Regions from separate parts of the Pseudarthrobacter arbutini genome, predicted to be linked through region 1. Evidence: riboswitches for the same ligand, from Rfam matches in the RefSeq annotation. Region 1 holds a riboswitch; the other holds the start of a gene.
The links. Region 1 has a riboswitch for cyclic di-AMP ahead of ACX80V_RS15095 (aggregation-promoting factor C-terminal-like domain-containing protein). Riboswitches for the same ligand answer to the same signal wherever they lie in the genome.
Positions count from the first base shown of each region.

Region 2: linked by a shared signal. The riboswitch ahead of ACX80V_RS17385 (C40 family peptidase) and the one ahead of ACX80V_RS15095 (aggregation-promoting factor C-terminal-like domain-containing protein) in region 1 are both predicted to bind cyclic di-AMP.

Region 1 is NZ_JBTNDQ010000012.1:155,510-163,088, reverse strand. It holds gene ACX80V_RS15105 (response regulator transcription factor) at 1-95, shown strand, start outside; gene ACX80V_RS15100 (HAMP domain-containing sensor histidine kinase) at 103-1,656, shown strand; cyclic di-AMP (ydaO/yuaA leader) riboswitch at 1,757-1,909, shown strand; gene ACX80V_RS15095 (aggregation-promoting factor C-terminal-like domain-containing protein) at 1,915-2,655, shown strand; gene ACX80V_RS15090 (HAD-IA family hydrolase) at 2,727-3,425, opposite strand; gene ACX80V_RS15085 (VOC family protein) at 3,501-3,875, opposite strand; gene upp (uracil phosphoribosyltransferase) at 3,938-4,573, opposite strand; gene ACX80V_RS15075 (phosphatase PAP2 family protein) at 4,616-5,308, opposite strand; gene tadA (tRNA adenosine(34) deaminase TadA) at 5,432-5,938, shown strand; gene ACX80V_RS15065 (DNA glycosylase AlkZ-like family protein) at 6,019-7,302, opposite strand; gene ACX80V_RS15060 (glycosyltransferase) at 7,306-7,579, opposite strand, start outside.
Region 2 is NZ_JBTNDQ010000016.1:38,408-45,986, reverse strand. It holds gene ACX80V_RS17410 (molybdopterin molybdotransferase MoeA) at 1-1,145, opposite strand, end outside; gene ACX80V_RS17405 (DUF6457 domain-containing protein) at 1,111-1,404, opposite strand; gene mobA (molybdenum cofactor guanylyltransferase) at 1,401-2,111, opposite strand; gene ACX80V_RS17395 (HNH endonuclease) at 2,189-2,689, opposite strand; gene ACX80V_RS17390 (NlpC/P60 family protein) at 2,926-3,672, opposite strand; gene ACX80V_RS17385 (C40 family peptidase) at 3,842-4,516, opposite strand; cyclic di-AMP (ydaO/yuaA leader) riboswitch at 4,587-4,749, opposite strand; gene ACX80V_RS17380 (M23 family metallopeptidase) at 4,898-5,722, opposite strand; cyclic di-AMP (ydaO/yuaA leader) riboswitch at 5,726-5,944, opposite strand; gene ACX80V_RS17375 (iron-dependent transcriptional repressor DtxR) at 6,099-6,794, opposite strand; gene serC (phosphoserine transaminase) at 7,072-7,579, shown strand, end outside.

The DNA.
Region 1 (7,579 bases):
ACATCTCCTACCTGCGCAAGAAAGTGGATGCAGTGCACCCGCCCATGATCCATACCGTGCGGGGCGCCGGCTACGTCATCAAGCCGGCTGAGTAGCAGCTCGATGTCCTCGCCGCGAGCAACCCCAGCACCAGCCCGGAGCTGGCTGAAACCGGACACCTGGCATCTGCGCACGCGCCTGATCTTGTTGGCCATGGCCCTGCTGGTGGCCATCTGCGGCGCCGTGGGGCTGTTCAGTTACGCGTCCATGGATTCCTTTCTCACCGGGCAGCTGGATGAACAGCTGAGCCAGGCCGCCGAACGGTCGAACGATCCGGGCCGCCCGCCCATGGGCGGATTCAACGGCAGGCCGGACCCGCTTGACTCCCGCGGGCAGAGTGTCGGAACGCTGAATGCGCGGATCCTGGACGGCCAGATCCCCAGCGGCGGTTTCCTGGACTCGGACACCACGCGCCTGGCCCTCGACGCCGAGGACAAGCAGACCCTGCTGGCGCTGACGCAGAACGGCCTTCCCGTGAACCGCTCGCTGTCCAACGGGGATTACCGGATTGTGGCAGTGCAAACCGGCTACGGCGATGTCCTTGTCACGGGCCTTCCGCTCGCCGCCAAGGAGAGCACGCTGGCATCGCTGGTGTGGACCTTTGTGTTTGTCTCCTTGGGCGGCCTGGCGCTGATCGGACTGGCGGGAACCGTGCTGATCCGGCGCACCATGAAGCCGCTGGAGCAGCTTTCCGAGGTGGCAACCCGGGTGGCCCGGCTCCCGCTGGACGCGGGCGAGGTGGCACTCGCGGTGCGCGTCCCGCCGTCGAACTCCAATCCCGGAACCGACGTGGGCAGCGTAGGGCACGCCCTCAATCAGATGCTGGACAACGTCGCCAACGCACTCGAGGCGCGGCAGCGGAGCGAGACCAAGGTGCGGCAGTTTGTTGCCGACGCTTCCCATGAGCTGCGCACCCCGCTGACCGCCATCCGCGGGTACACGGAGCTGATGCGGATGACCGAGAACTTCACGCCGGACGGCCGGAAATCCCTGGCCCGGGTCCAAAGCCAGTCCGAACGCATGACCACCCTGGTGGAGGATCTGCTCCTGCTTGCCCGGCTCGATGAGGGCCAGCCCCTGAAGCTCAGCGAAGTAGACCTCACACAACTCGTGATCGAAACCGTCAGTGACGAGAAGGTCATCGCCCCGGACCACCACTGGCGCCTTGAACTGCCTGACGAGCCGCTCGCCGTCACGGGTGATGCGTCCCAACTGCGTCAGGTGCTTGTCAACCTGCTCTCCAATGCGCGCAAGCACACGCCGCCGGGGACCACGGTGGTCACCGCTGTCACGAAGTCTGCCAATGGCGGCGCAGCGGTGACGGTAACGGACGACGGCGGGGGCATCCCTGCGGAATTCGTAGACCACGTTTTCTCCCGGTTTGCCCGCGCAGACGCGGCGCGCAAGGGTACGGCGCCGGCCTCGGGCGCCGGGGCGTCCGAAGGCACTAGTGGCTTGGGCCTGTCCATTGTCCAGTCGATCATGGAGGCCCACGGCGGGAGCGTGGAAGTGACATCGCGGGCCGGACGGACGGAGTTCGCGTTACTCTTCCCTGCCGGCGCGCTGGCGCGACCCACTGGCACCCGAGCCCAGCAAGGCGACACACCGTCGTCGTGATTCCTGTTACCAAAATGTGACTTAAGCTTCCAGCTCCTGTAGCGTCGATGAGGTGTGGTTCCCGTTTGGGCCGCATATCCGGATGACGCCAAGCTCTGCCGCTTCCCGGATTCCGTTTTCAGAGGCAGAGGCGGGGGACCCACCGTCCCGGGCACCAAGTGCCCTTTGGGGTTAAGCCAACACGTGATTGTGCCGTGTGGCCGGATGCCCTCATCCGAACCCGACAGCTAACTCCGCAGGTGTGAGAGGCGATCCATCATGTCTGAATTCAAGGTAGAACCGCGCCCGCAGGGCGACAACAAGTCCGATAGCCACCGCAAGCAGACCCGCTTCGGCGCAGCTATGTCCCCACTTTCCAAGGCCGCCCGGATTCCCTCCGTGGGCCAGCGCGTCGCGGTGTTCGCCACCGCGTGCGCCCTGTTGGTCGGTGTAAGCGCCGCAGCACACGCTTCCGAGTCGGCCTCGCTTGCGGCCAGCGCCAACCAGGCCGCCGAAGAAGAGAACGCCCAGTCGAAGCTCAGCTTCGAAGCGGCTGAGATCCAGGCCCCGGCCACTCCGGAAGCGGCTCCGGCTGAAATCAACGTCGCGCCCCAGGCCGCCGATCCGGCACCTGCCCCGGCACCTGCCCCGGCACCGGAACCCGCTGGTGCTCCTGCTCCGGCCCCCGAGCCTGCCCCTGTTGTGGCCGTCAACGACCCCGCAGGAGCGCAGGCCTACGCTGCCGGCCAACTGGCGACGTACGGCTGGTCCGCTGACCAGATGCAGTGCCTGCAGACGCTGTGGACCAAGGAATCCGAATGGACCACCACGGCCACCAACGCCAGCAGCGGCGCGTACGGCATCGTCCAGTCGTTGCCCGCTGAGAAGATGGCGAGCGCCGGCGCGGACTACGTCACCAACTACCGCACGCAGATCAACTGGGGCCTGAACTACATCCAGGAGCGCTACCAGTCACCGTGCGGCGCGCTGAACTTCCACCTGTCGCACAACTGGTACTAAGCCGACCGAGCGGCGCCGGCGGCTGGCGTCGCTGAGCTGCGCCGGCGGATCACGATAGTGATCCGCCGGCGTCAAAGCCGGAAAGAAATGAGCTTCCGTCCCGCGGCGTCCGTTTCCACGGAGGCGGTCACGGCACGGTAATCCGCGATATGCAGCACGCCTGCCGGCAATTCGCCCGCATTGGGACCCACGGCCACCGTCCGGATACCAGCAGCAACGCCTGCCGCTATTCCGGCGGGCGCATCCTCAAAGATCACGGCGTCCTCCGGATTGACGCCCAGCAGCCCGGCGGCCATCAGATAGCCTTCCGGGTGCGGCTTGCCCCGTGTGACCAGGTCCGCCGTCACGGCGATGGCCGGCATGTCCAGCCCGGCAGCGTCCATGCGGATGTCCGCCAGGGTCCTGTCCGCTGAAGTCACCAGCGCCACTGCCTCGGCCGGGAGGCTGCGAAGCAGGTCGGCAGCCCCCGGCAACGCGACGATACCGGCAGTCCGCACCCGTTCCATCGCGCCCAGTTCCTCGGTGAGGGCCTCGACGTCCGCTCCCCCCGGCGCGAACCGGCGTACGGTATCGGCAGCCTGGACGCCATGCGAAGTGCGCAGGATTTCGGCGATGTCCAGGCCGTACCGGGCCGCGAATTCTCCCCAGACCTCCTCCACTGCTGCCGTGGAGTCCACCAGTGTGCCGTCCATATCGAAAAGGACGGCCCGGCATGTCAGTGCTCGTGTGGCGGCAGGTACTCGTGTGGCGGCAGGTGTGGGGATGTTCATGCTGCCTATTTTGCCTTAGGCGTCACCGGCTTAAGTGTCACGGGCTTAGGCGTCGCGACCCCGGGCATCACGCCCTTAGGCGTCACGGCCCGGGATGTACTGCACCGCCCACTTGTTGCCGTCGGGATCCGCGAAGTAGACGAAGTGCCCCCAGTCCTGGATGTCTATGTCGCTGACCTCCACACCGTTGCTCTTGAGGTGGTCGTGGGCAGCCTGGATGTCGCCGACCACCATCTGCAGGCTTGGGGCCGTACCCGGAGGGGCGTCATTGAGGCCCTCGCCAATACAAATGGAGCAGGCGGATCCCGGCGGGGTCAGCTGGACGAAGCGGATGCCATCCATGGGCCGCTCGTCGAAATCCGGGTTGAAGCCAACTTTGTTGACGTAGAAATCCTTGGCGCGGTCGACGTCGGATACGGGCACAAAAACGAGTTCAAGTTTCCAGTCCATGCGCCACAGGCTAACGGCGGCGGCAGGAAAGCGGAAGACCTGAAATCCGAAGCAACCCCGAATCAGCCAGCGATGCCGTACAGGCGGTCGCCGGCGTCGCCCAGCCCGGGAACGATGTAGGACTTCTCGTCGAGCCGTTCGTCAATGGAGGCCAGCACGATGGTCACGTTGGCCTCGGCCAGTTCCTCTTCGAGCTTGGCCAGGCCTTCCGGCGCGGCCAGGAGGCAAATGCACGTGACGTCGGAGGCGCCGCGCTTGAACAGGAACTTGATGGCTTCGCGCAGGGTTCCGCCGGTGGCAAGCATCGGATCCAGCACAAAGATCTGCCGGTCCGTCAGGTCCTCCGGGAGCCGCTCCGCGTAGGTGATGATGTCCAGGGTTTCCTCATCGCGGGCCATGCCCAGGAAGCCCACCTCAGCGGTAGGGACCAGCTTGGTCATGCCCTCGAGCATGCCGAGCCCGGCGCGCAGGATGGGAACCACCAGAGGCGTGGGCTTGGTGAAAGCGGTGCCCACTGTGGTGCTGACCGGCGTCTCGATGGTGACCGGCTGGGTGCGGACCTCACGGGTGGCTTCGTAGGCCAGGAGGGTCACCAGCTCTTCCGTCAACTGCCGGAAGACCGGTGACGGAGTGTTCTTGTCCCGCAGGACGGTGAGCTTATGGGCGACCAGCGGGTGGTCCACAACGAGAGTGCGCATGCGTCAAAACTATCACCCGCGCGGGCAGCGCCCGGCCGGGAATCAGCTCGACGGATCGTCCCTCAAGGCGGGTTGTTCGAACGTGGGTGCCGGGCCCGCGTGCTCGCGTTTCCGCAGCACATGGAACAGCCGGTGCGCCAGGATCACGATGCCCACCCAGGCAAGGCCCAGGAACCAGCCGGCCATCACATCCGTCAGCCAGTGGTGGCCCAGGAACACCCGGCTCAGGCCCATCGCGATGATGAAGATCACCCCGGCGATGATGGCCGTGATGCGCGCCCACAGCAACTCGAACTGGAGGCACATGACATAGACCAGGACACCGATCACCACCGTCGTATTCAGCGTGTGGCCGCTGGGGAAGGACGGAGAGGTCTCGTACGGCGGGACCGCTTCCGAGTGGTCCGGGCGGTTGCGGCCCACCAGCCGCTTGCCCACCGTGGTGGCCAGTGTGGAGACGGCCGCGGCGCCGCCCACCAGGATGATGGGCCGCCAAGTCCGGCTCAGGAACGTGAGCCAGGCCGTAAGGATGCTTGCCAGGATGGGCATGCCGATGCCCCCGCCGATGTTGGTGAAAGCCGTTACCCCGGCATCCAGTACGGGGTTCCGCAAGCCCTGGGACAGCTCCAGCGCGGGCAGGTCCAGGGCGGCCAGGCCCTCTTCATCCACCACGTTGTCGTAGACCTCGGCACCCAGGAGCGCCATGGTGACCACCAAGGCACCGCCAACCAGCATGGTGATCCACAGCGCGGCGTACGGTTTGAACCATTTGCCCAGACGGTCCCTGAATCTGTCCACGATGCCTCCCCGGCGTTAATGCTTTGCAGGCTGGATATCCTTCGAAACTATCATTGAGCCATGGTCGCCGCAGAAAAGAACCACCTCGAATGGATGGGTCTTGCCCTGGACGAAGCCCGGCGCGCGCTGGCCACCGGGGACGTGCCGATCGGCGCCGTGGTGATTGGGCCCGACGGCGCCGTGCTGGGTTCCGGACGGAACCAGCGGGAAGAACTGGGAGACCCCACTGCCCACGCAGAGATAGTGGCCATCCGCCAGGCGGCGGACCGGTTGCGTGCCTTGTCCAAACTCGACGGCGGCACCGGGGACGGCTGGCGGCTGGCCGACTGCACGCTCGTGGTGACTCTGGAGCCGTGCGCCATGTGCGCCGGCGCGGTGGTCCTGGCCAGGATTCCCCGCGTGGTCTTCGGTGCCTGGGATGAGAAAGCCGGAGCGGCGGGCTCGGTGTTCGATGTCCTCCGCGAGCGCCGGCTCAACCACTGGGTTGAGGTGTACGGCGGGGTCAGGGAAGAGGAGTGCGGAGCGGTCCTCAGGGACTTCTTCGCAGCGCACCGCAGTCGGCTGTAACGGGTCGTGCTGTGACGGGTCGTAGCGGGCTGCAATTCGTCTCGGGCCTGCTGTAGCGCTCTCACCTGCCTGCACGACTCTCAGCCTGCGGCATCCAGGGCGTCGATCCTGTCCTGGCGCGAGGCCGGCGAGTCCAGGCTGAACGAGCGGAAGTCGCCCAGTTCGTCCCGGATCCAGGCCTCTACCTCGGCGATGCGCCGGGATACAGCGGGTGTGGCCCCGCCAAAGAGCCAATGGGCAATCCGTGATTTCCCGGGATCGTATTGCCACAGCCCGATGATCCGGCCGCGGTCGAAGATGGGATGATCCGGCAGGTCAGCCTGCAACGCCAACGTGGACCCCAGGACCTGCTTACCCTTGTCCTGCTCGGCAAACAGATCCCCCGAGTTCCTGCGGAGCAGGACCAACGAATCCGTGCCGGCCAGCAGCTGAATCTGTTCCTCCGCCGGCGCCTCGAACGACGCAAGCCGCCCGACGTCGTCGGGCATCATCCACAACACCTCACCGTTGGCGGTGGGAACCTCCACCGCCCCAGTGGCGGCCAACGCTGCCTTCGTGTGGGCCAGGGTGAACCCGGTGAACCATTGCGACTGCTTGACCGTGGCGCCGCCAGTCCAGCCGAGATAGCGCTGCAGCAGGAGACTGCGGGCGGCTTCGTCGTCCATGGCGGTGGGCGGCAAACCCCACAGTGTGTAGGCGTAGCGCTGCTGATCCAGCCGGCCGTTGGCGGGCACGCGCCGGATCCGGCCGTCCGCCTGGAGGAGGCCCAAGGCCGTGGGCAACGTGGTGGCCGCGCCCTTCTTTTTGCCCTCCTCGCCGAGGTTCCGGACCGAATCGCCCAGGAGATCCTTGAGCTGTTTGGGGTCCAGCGGGTGGCCGGCCTCGGCGAGGGCGTGGAGGATCTCCTCCTCCAGCAGCGTGATCTCGCCGCGCTCGACGCCCATTCTTGCCAGCACACGGAACGGCGCCACGGCAGCGTCCCGGCCAATCTGGAGGCCCCACGCGAAGTCATCCTGTCCCAGCACATAGGTGCAGCCGCGGGCGGTGGGCAGCTCATGGATGTTCAGCGACAGGACGTCGGCATCCGCCCGCTCACGGCTAGTGCCGGCGCGGGCAAAGAGCGTGAGGTACGGGTTGGCGCCGCCGACGGAACGGGCCCAGCCCGCGCTGCTAAACACGTCGGCGGCATCCGCGCCCTGGAGTGTGCCGTCGAGGCCCTGCTTGTGCCAGGCCCATGCCCTGAGGAACTCCGGAGTGAGCACCTGCGGATCCGGGGCATCTTGGCTGAAGGATTGTGGGGTCACGGCTTGGGGGATCACAGCTTGGGGGGTCAATACGGCGGCGGAGGTCGGCAGCGTGGTCATGGCTTATTGTCCACCGGCCGTACGCGCAGCGGTAGGCATCCCCTCGGCGGAGTTTTCTTCAGCGGGCGATTTGGCATGAGGCGTTTTAGCAGGCGTGCCGAGGATTTCCAGGACGTTCCGGGCGGTGGAGTCCCAGCCGGGCAGCCGTTCCCGTGCCGCCAGGGCAGCGGAACGCCAGCCGACTCGGAGGGATTCGTCCACCAGCCACTGCCGGATCACGGCAGCGAGCACGTCCGCGTGGTGGTCTTCAGGTCCGTTGCCACGAGGTGCGTCGCCT
Region 2 (7,579 bases), on a different contig from region 1:
AGCCTGGTCCGGCCCGGCTCAGGCTCGATGGTGGTCCCGCACGGGACCTCCTGCACCGGCGGCATGGTGCCGTGGCCCAGCGCCGCCAGCAGCGGTTCGCCCACCGTGGACAGTGCCATCATGGCGGCCAGCGGGTTTCCGGGGAGCCCCAGGACAAAGCGACCGTCGGGGAGCTCGGCCAGGACAGCCGGATGGCCGGGGCGCATGGCGATGCCGTCGATGACCAGCCGCCCGCCCAGTTCCGCCACAGCCCGGCGGAGGTGGTCGGTGTCCGAGACGCCAGTACCGCCGGTGGTGATCACGACGTCGGCAGGCAGCGCGGAGGGGTCCGGCACCTCGGGCGGGAGGTCGGCCAGGCCGTCCAGCCACTCAGCGTAGGAATCGCCGATCCGCTCCTGGCCGCCGTTAATGCCGCCGAGCATTTCCACAACGGCCGCGAGCTGCGGACCGAAGGTGTCCCGGACCTGTCCCGGAACCGGCAGCCCCCGGGACACAACTTCGGAGCCGGTCAGCAGTAGTTTGACGACGGGCTTTCCTTGGACGAGCAGGTCATCGTGCCCGGCAAGCGCCGCGACCGCCAGATGGGCCGGGTTCAGCGTTACACCGGCCTTGACCAGCACCTCCCCCGCTGCCGCTTCCTCGCCGGCCCTGCGGATATGCTGGCCGTTCCCGGGTTCGCCGGGGCGGGCGGTGCCGCCGGTCATCAGGAGCGGCAGGCCGTCGTCGTCCGTTCCAAGCACGGCACTTTCGCTGCGCAGGACCGCTTTGGCGCCGGGCGGGATCAGTCCGCCCGTGACAATGGGGCTGCCCTGGTGGGGTGCCAGCCGCTGGCCGGCTTCCGCCACGATCCACGGACCGCTGCCGTTGACGGCCCATCCGTCCATCGCAGACGACGCGTAGTGCGGCATGTCGTGCAACGCGGTGATGTCTTCGGCCAGGACCCTGCCCAGGGCGTGGCTCAGCGGAACCCGGCCCGGCGGAATCGGCGTGGCGATGTCAAAGGCGGCTTTGCGAGCCTCGTCCCAGGTGTGGGCAAGGTGCTTTGCCGGGGCTGTTTCCTGCTCGGGGTTTTCGGATACGTCGCCGGGGGCGGCGGTCACTGAACGGGAGTCATTCGACGGGCGTCCCGGCGGATTCGGCGTCATAGTCAGCAGCCAGGGTGCGGGCACGGTCCATGGCAGCGGTCATGGCGGCGGCGTTGGTGGCCTGCCCTGCTCCCGCAGCCAGGCCGGCGGCGAAGCCGGCAATAAAGGTGGTGAGCGGGGCGGCGGGGCGGACCACTGAGTGGGCTGCCACGCCGGCCAGCGACAGGATGGTGTTGACGTCGATCTGGACATCCTCCAGTTCATACGCCTGGAGCAGGGACCTGCACCACTCTTCCAGCGTTTCGTCCTGGCTTTTCACGCTCTGCCTCCCAAATCATCTGCGGCGGTGTTGCCCCGGAGCCCGGTTATGGGATCCGGACCGGCCACTCCAAGTGCGGCGGCATCGTCCCAGGTGTCCACGTCAGCCGTGGAGCCGGCCGGAACGGCGACAAGCTGCACGTCCAGACTAGCAAGGAGTGCCCTCACCGAACCGTTGATTAAGCGTCCTGTGGTTTCCAGTTCCGCCACGGAACGTTGTAGTGCAGCCGTGTTATAAAAACCGACCAACGGCTGACGGAGGCCATCCTCCGAGACGGCCACCACGCCGTCCGGCCCCAAGCCCGCGGGCGCTCCGGCGGCGGGTCCTCGCGCACGCAAAGTAGCCTTCAGCACCGCCACCGCCTGCCCCACGTTGGGCATGTCGCAGGCCAGCACCAGCGTCAGCCCGGGGCGGCTGCCATCCGCAGCGGCCAGGGCCGCGAGCCCGGCCGCAATGGCGGCCGCGGGTCCGCTAAACGGGGGTTCTTCACGGCAACGGAGAACCCCGGCAGGGATTTCGCCGGCCGGCACCTCCCCGGTGTCCGGACCAACCACGACGGCGGCCCGGGCTCCCCTCGCAGCGGCGGCGGAGCGGCGCAACAGGGAGTCGCCGTCGTACGTCAGACTCTGCTTGGGCACGCCACCGAGCCGCGACGAACGGCCGCCGGCGAGGATGACGGCATCGAAGTCGAGAGGGTCAGCGTCCACCCTCCCAGCTTAACCGCGCGGGCTGGAATGCTGCGCGGGGCTGGAACTGCCGTGGGGACCGGAACAGGGCGGCCCGCTCAGGCGGCCCGTTCGGGCAGCAGGAACGGATCCCAGGCCGGAGTGGGCTTCTCAAGTTCTTTGATCTGCCAGATGGTGCCATGCGGCGGTTCCGGATCAAACCTCAGCTTCCAGCCCATTTCAGCCGGCGTGTGGTCACCCTTGGTGTTGTTGCACCGGAGGCACGCGGCCACCAGGTTCTCCCAGGAGTCGGCGCCGCCACGTGATTTGGGCTGCACATGGTCGATGGTGTGGGCACCTTTGCCGCAATACGCGCAGCGGTGGCCGTCCCGCCGCAGGACTCCGCGGCGGCTGACTGCGGTGCTCTGGTTGTATCTGGGGCGGATGTAACGGTTCAGGAGAATCACGGACGGTCGGCCCAGGATCTCCTGCGGTCCCACCACGGGATCATCGCCCTCGGCAATGACGCTGGCCTTGCCCGTGAGCACAAGCACCAGCGCCCGGCGGAAGGTGACTACCGCCAGCGGTTCATATCCAGCATTCAGAACGAGAGTGCGCATGCACGTACCTCTTTGTGGCCGCACCCGTCAGGGGCACGAGGGCCGGCTGCCCCCGGCATGTCCGGGCTATGGATCGACACCACAAGAGTAAACAAAGAATCCCGGGATCAGCTAATCGCAGAAGCGGCCGCCGTCACGTGTCGGATTCGTGCACCTCACCGGATCAGGGCAGCAGACAGCAGACAGCAAAGGACCCCCGCCGTGTGGCGGGGGTCCTTTGAAGGCTGAATCAGCTGCTAGGACACGCGGATGTAAACGGGGCCGGAGCCGACATTGGCGCTGAACACAACGGTCTGGTTGCCGTTGTAGCCCCCGTGCACGGCCTGGCCGTTGCCAGCGTAGACGGCAATATGGGCAACGCCCGCGCCGCCGTCGGCGTAGTACAACAGATCGCCGGGCTGGGCCTCGGCGGCGCTCACGGTCTGACCGAGGGACAGGTAGCCTGCAGGCCAGTCGCGGAAGTTGATCCCCACGGCAGCCAGCGAGTTCGTGACCAGCATGGTGCAGTCCTGCATCACACCGAGCTGTGCGTAGGCTGCAGACAGGATGGCCTGGCCCTTGCCGCTGGCGGAGACCGGAGCCTTCGGAGCGGCCGGAGTTGCCGACGCTACCGTGATGGTGGCCGCGGCCTTGGCTGGAGCCGGAGCTTCAACAACAGGCGCGGGAGCCTCAACGGGAGCCGGCGTGGTGGTAACTGCGGGCTTCTCGTAGGAGATGGCAATGGTGGAAGCAGCCGAAATGATGGCCGGGGCGGAAACCTCAGCCTCAAGGTTCGAAGCGGACGCAGCTTCACGCTGGACGCCGGTGTCAGCCGCGTTCGCAGCGATACCACTGGTCAGGACAAGGCCGGAAGCAGCAGCGATAACCGCAGCCTGACGGCCCATGCCGCCGGCGTTGTCGCCGACAGCCTTGGCAATGACAGCCAGCGAGTTGGTCTTGGCGACCTCGGCGCGGTGCCGTGCAACAGTTGCACGTGTAGTCATTAATTTTCTCTCTTTCGTTTTCCTCAGGACCGCGTGGGCAGCCTAAGGGCTTTGGACGCGCCGGCATCTTGGGGGTACGCCGGCACGCCCCGAACGGGGATTTAGCGAAGAGTTTCTCGCGAAAAAACGGTTCCGGCAGCGCAGGGCTGCAGGAACTGGATTGCAGGAACTACGGGGCCATTGTGAAGAACGCGGAGGTGCCCGTGGATGCCACGGAGTGGAGCAGAGTGCCCTGTGACGGGTTCAGTGCGCTGATCATCATGCCGTTGCCGACGTAAATGCCAACGTGGGCGCCGCCATTCTGCATGACCAGGTCACCGGGAGCAGGTGTGGCGGTGGGTCGCATCGCTGTCCAGGCATTGGTGCGGGGAATGCTGATGCCGGCCTGGGCATAGACCCACTGCGTGAAGCCTGAGCAGTCCCAGCCATTGGGAGTGGTGCCGCCCCAGAGGTAGGGGTTGCCGATACCGGTATAGGCAACTGCTGCCAGACCCGAAGCGGCGGCGGAGGAGACAGTGTCCGCGAGCTTGGAGGCCGCGGCCTCGGTTGCGGCAGCACCCTGAGCCCCGGCTTCGGAGGCCGTGGACTGCGCACGGACCGTCTCAACCTTCGGTGCCGGCGTGGTCTTGATCACGGGGCGCTCGAAGGAAACGGTAGCCGTGGGCGCGGCAGTTACGGCAAGTGCCGTCTGCGCGGAACCGGACTCGGTAGAGGCGGAAACGCCGGCGGTGGAATCCGCGGCGTTGGCCGGAAGCCCCATGCTCAGGATCAGACCTGATGCAGCTGCGATAACAGCAGCCTGGCGACCTACGGTCCCGGCATTGGCACTGACGGCCTTGGACACGGAGCCCAAGGGGTTAGTGCGAACCGGTTGTGCGCGGTGACGCGCAGAAGTATGGCGTGAAGACACGAAGGTAGCCTCTCCCAATGCCTGCGAGGTGAGCTGTCGGATTCGGATGGGAGTCACCCGGCCGCGCTGCTTCACAGTGGAAGCTTTGCGACTTAACCCCAAGGCCTTCAGAATCGAAGACCAAAATTGGTTCCCCCGCCCCTGCCAGACGATGTCATGCGAACGGACCTTGAGCGGTGGCAGAGCTAGGCAATCCACTCAAGAACGTCAACTTCGGAAAAGTTGACGCGCTTTAGACGTTACAGGAGTTCTGAGCCAATGTCACATTCAGGTCACGGCACGTCGCTGCGATTCGAGAGTTGGCCATCATTTGGGTCAGAGCCAGCCGGTGGGGTCAACGACTTCGCCATTGACCTGGACCTCGAAGTGGAGGTGGCAGCCCGTGGACGCGCCCGTGGTGCCACTGAGGGCAACAACATCGCCGCGGCTGACTGTCTGGCCTACCTTGACGCTGGCGGAGGAGAGGTGGTTGTAAGTGGTTTCAAGGCCATTGCCGTGATCCACCACCACGCGGTTGCCGCCGCCGTACTGGTGCCAGCCAACGAAGGTGACGGTACCGCTGGCAGCAGCCAGGACAGAGGTTCCGCACTGTGCCACGAAGTCCTGGCCACGGTGGAAGTCGCCGGAGCCGCCGGTAATCGGGCTGACTCGGAATCCGAAGGGTGAGGCCGTAGCCAGCTGGGCGAGCGGCGAGCCGAGGCTTCCGGCAGAGGCGGCGCGGGTAATGGATCCCGCGGACTGGGCACTCAGGAGCTGCTTCAGTTTGCCGTCGGGATCACCCTGGGTCACCACGGACGAGCGGCTGAAATCAATTTGGGCGGCGGCTTCGGCGGTAACTTCGGGCTGCGGAGCAGCGGAAACGGCCGACGCAGCCTGGCCGGGTGCCGGAGTGGCCATCACGGGGCCGGTCACAGGAACCGTCACGGTGAGAGCCAGGCCTGTCGCTGCCAAGGCGATGCCGGCCTTCTGGCCGAGGCCACTGGCGGCGGCGAAATCCGTCATCTGCCGGAAGGGTCCCCGGCGGCGGCGGGCTTCCCGCTGTGGGTCGCGGGGCCTCTCCGCGCTGAAATCCTCGGCCACTCTGGGCGCCGAGGCGGGACCCACCGCGCGACGGCGGCCCCTGGAGTATTGCGTGGTCAAGAATGTTCCTCTCTGGGTAGCCTGCGAAGTTAGCTGTCGGATTCGGGTCAGAGAGTTCAAAGACCCGGTCCGCCGTGACAAGCACTTGGCGCAGAGATATCCCGTGAGGATCCTTCGCTGGAAGAGGCTTGCTGCTGACGGACTTAACCCCAAGGCAGTCTTACGACTGCCGGTTGTGGTTCCCCCGCCTCTGCCAGTTGGTGACTGATGCACCTGATCCGCTGGCAGAGCTCGGCTCCGGATCAGGTAACGCTTTTGTATCGACGCTGAGTTTCAACTATAGGTGATTAACTTGGACAGTAACAATTCCGTTATCTTTGCGGAACCTTGCGTCGCTGCGCTATGGCGCGGCCCCACGCGGCGGACCGCCTTCCCGTCAGCTGACGGAAACGAAGACGTGGGATGCCACTTCCGGGGGCAACTCGAGCGCCCCTTCGATTCCCGGCACGCGCACGGAAATGTACTCCCCGACGCGCTCCAGGGACACCGTGGCACCGGGCCTGATCCCGCCTTCATCCAGCTGGACCAGCAGCTCAGGTTCCACCTGGATGGGCTCAGCCAGCCGGCTGACTGTCACGTTCGACGCCGGCCCGTAGCCCTGCATCGCATCAAGGAGATTAATCACACCGGCGTCTGGGAGCGCGGGCGCCGGCCCGCCCAGGGCGGCCAGCCCGGGGATGGGGTTGCCGTACGGAGACTCGGTGGGGTGGTTGAGCAATTCGTAGATGCGCTGCTCTACGCGTTCGCTCATCACATGCTCCCAGCGGCACGCTTCATCGTGGACATAGGCCCAGTCCAGGCCAATCACATCCGCCAGGAGCCGTTCCGCGAGCCTGTGCTTGCGCATCACTTCCGTAGCGCGTTTCCGCCCGGCTTCCGTGAGCTCCAGATGGCGGTCTCCGGAGACCACGACCAGCCCGTCGCGTTCCATCCGGCCGATGGTTTGGGACACCGTGGGTCCGGAATGCCGCAGCCGTTCGGCGATGCGTGCGCGAAGAGCAACGATGTTCTCTTCTTCAAGCTCCAAAATGGTCCGAAGATACATCTCCGTAGTATCGATCAGATCCGTCATCCAGCTCAGCTCCTCGAGCGCAGTACCTTGCGTTGTCCCACCGTATCGCGTCCCGCTCAGCGGCGAGGTCCGCTAAAAAGCTTAGCCTATTTTGAATTTGTCTGGATAATGCCCGGGCGGAGACAAACAGTCTCATTGGCCGGACTGTGACGGCCCCGGTTCCCCGCCCATTCGAGGGTTCAGGCAGAATAAAGGAGGTCCTTATGCAGTCACCGCCGACTACCGGCCACCCCACCGCCCGGACGTGAGCCACGTCCATGCCGAAATTGGAGCCCCCGTGAGCGAAACCAGCATCACTATTCCCGCCGACCTCCTGCCAAAGGATGGACGGTTCGGCGCAGGACCCTCCAAGGTCAGGCCGGAGCAGCTCGAAGCGCTCTCAGCGGCGTCCAAGACGATCCTGGGCACCTCCCACCGCCAGGCTCCGGTCAAGAACCTCGTAGGCTCCGTCCGTGAAGGCATCAGCCAGTTCTTCCGCGCCCCCGAAGGCTACGAAGTGGTCCTCGGCGTCGGCGGCTCCACCGCTTTCTGGGACGTCGCCAGCTTCGGCCTGGTGGAAAAGAAGGCCCAGCACCTGTCCTTCGGCGAGTTCGGCTCCAAGTTCGCCTCAGCCACCAACAAGGCCCCGTTCCTGGACGCCTCCTCCATCATCAAGTCCGAGCCCGGCACCCGTCCGGTATCGGCCGCCGAGGCTGGCGTGGATGTCTACGCCTGGCCGCAGAACGAAACCTCCACGGGTGTCGCGGCTCCGGTCAAGCGCGTCGCGGGCGCCGACGCCGGTTCCC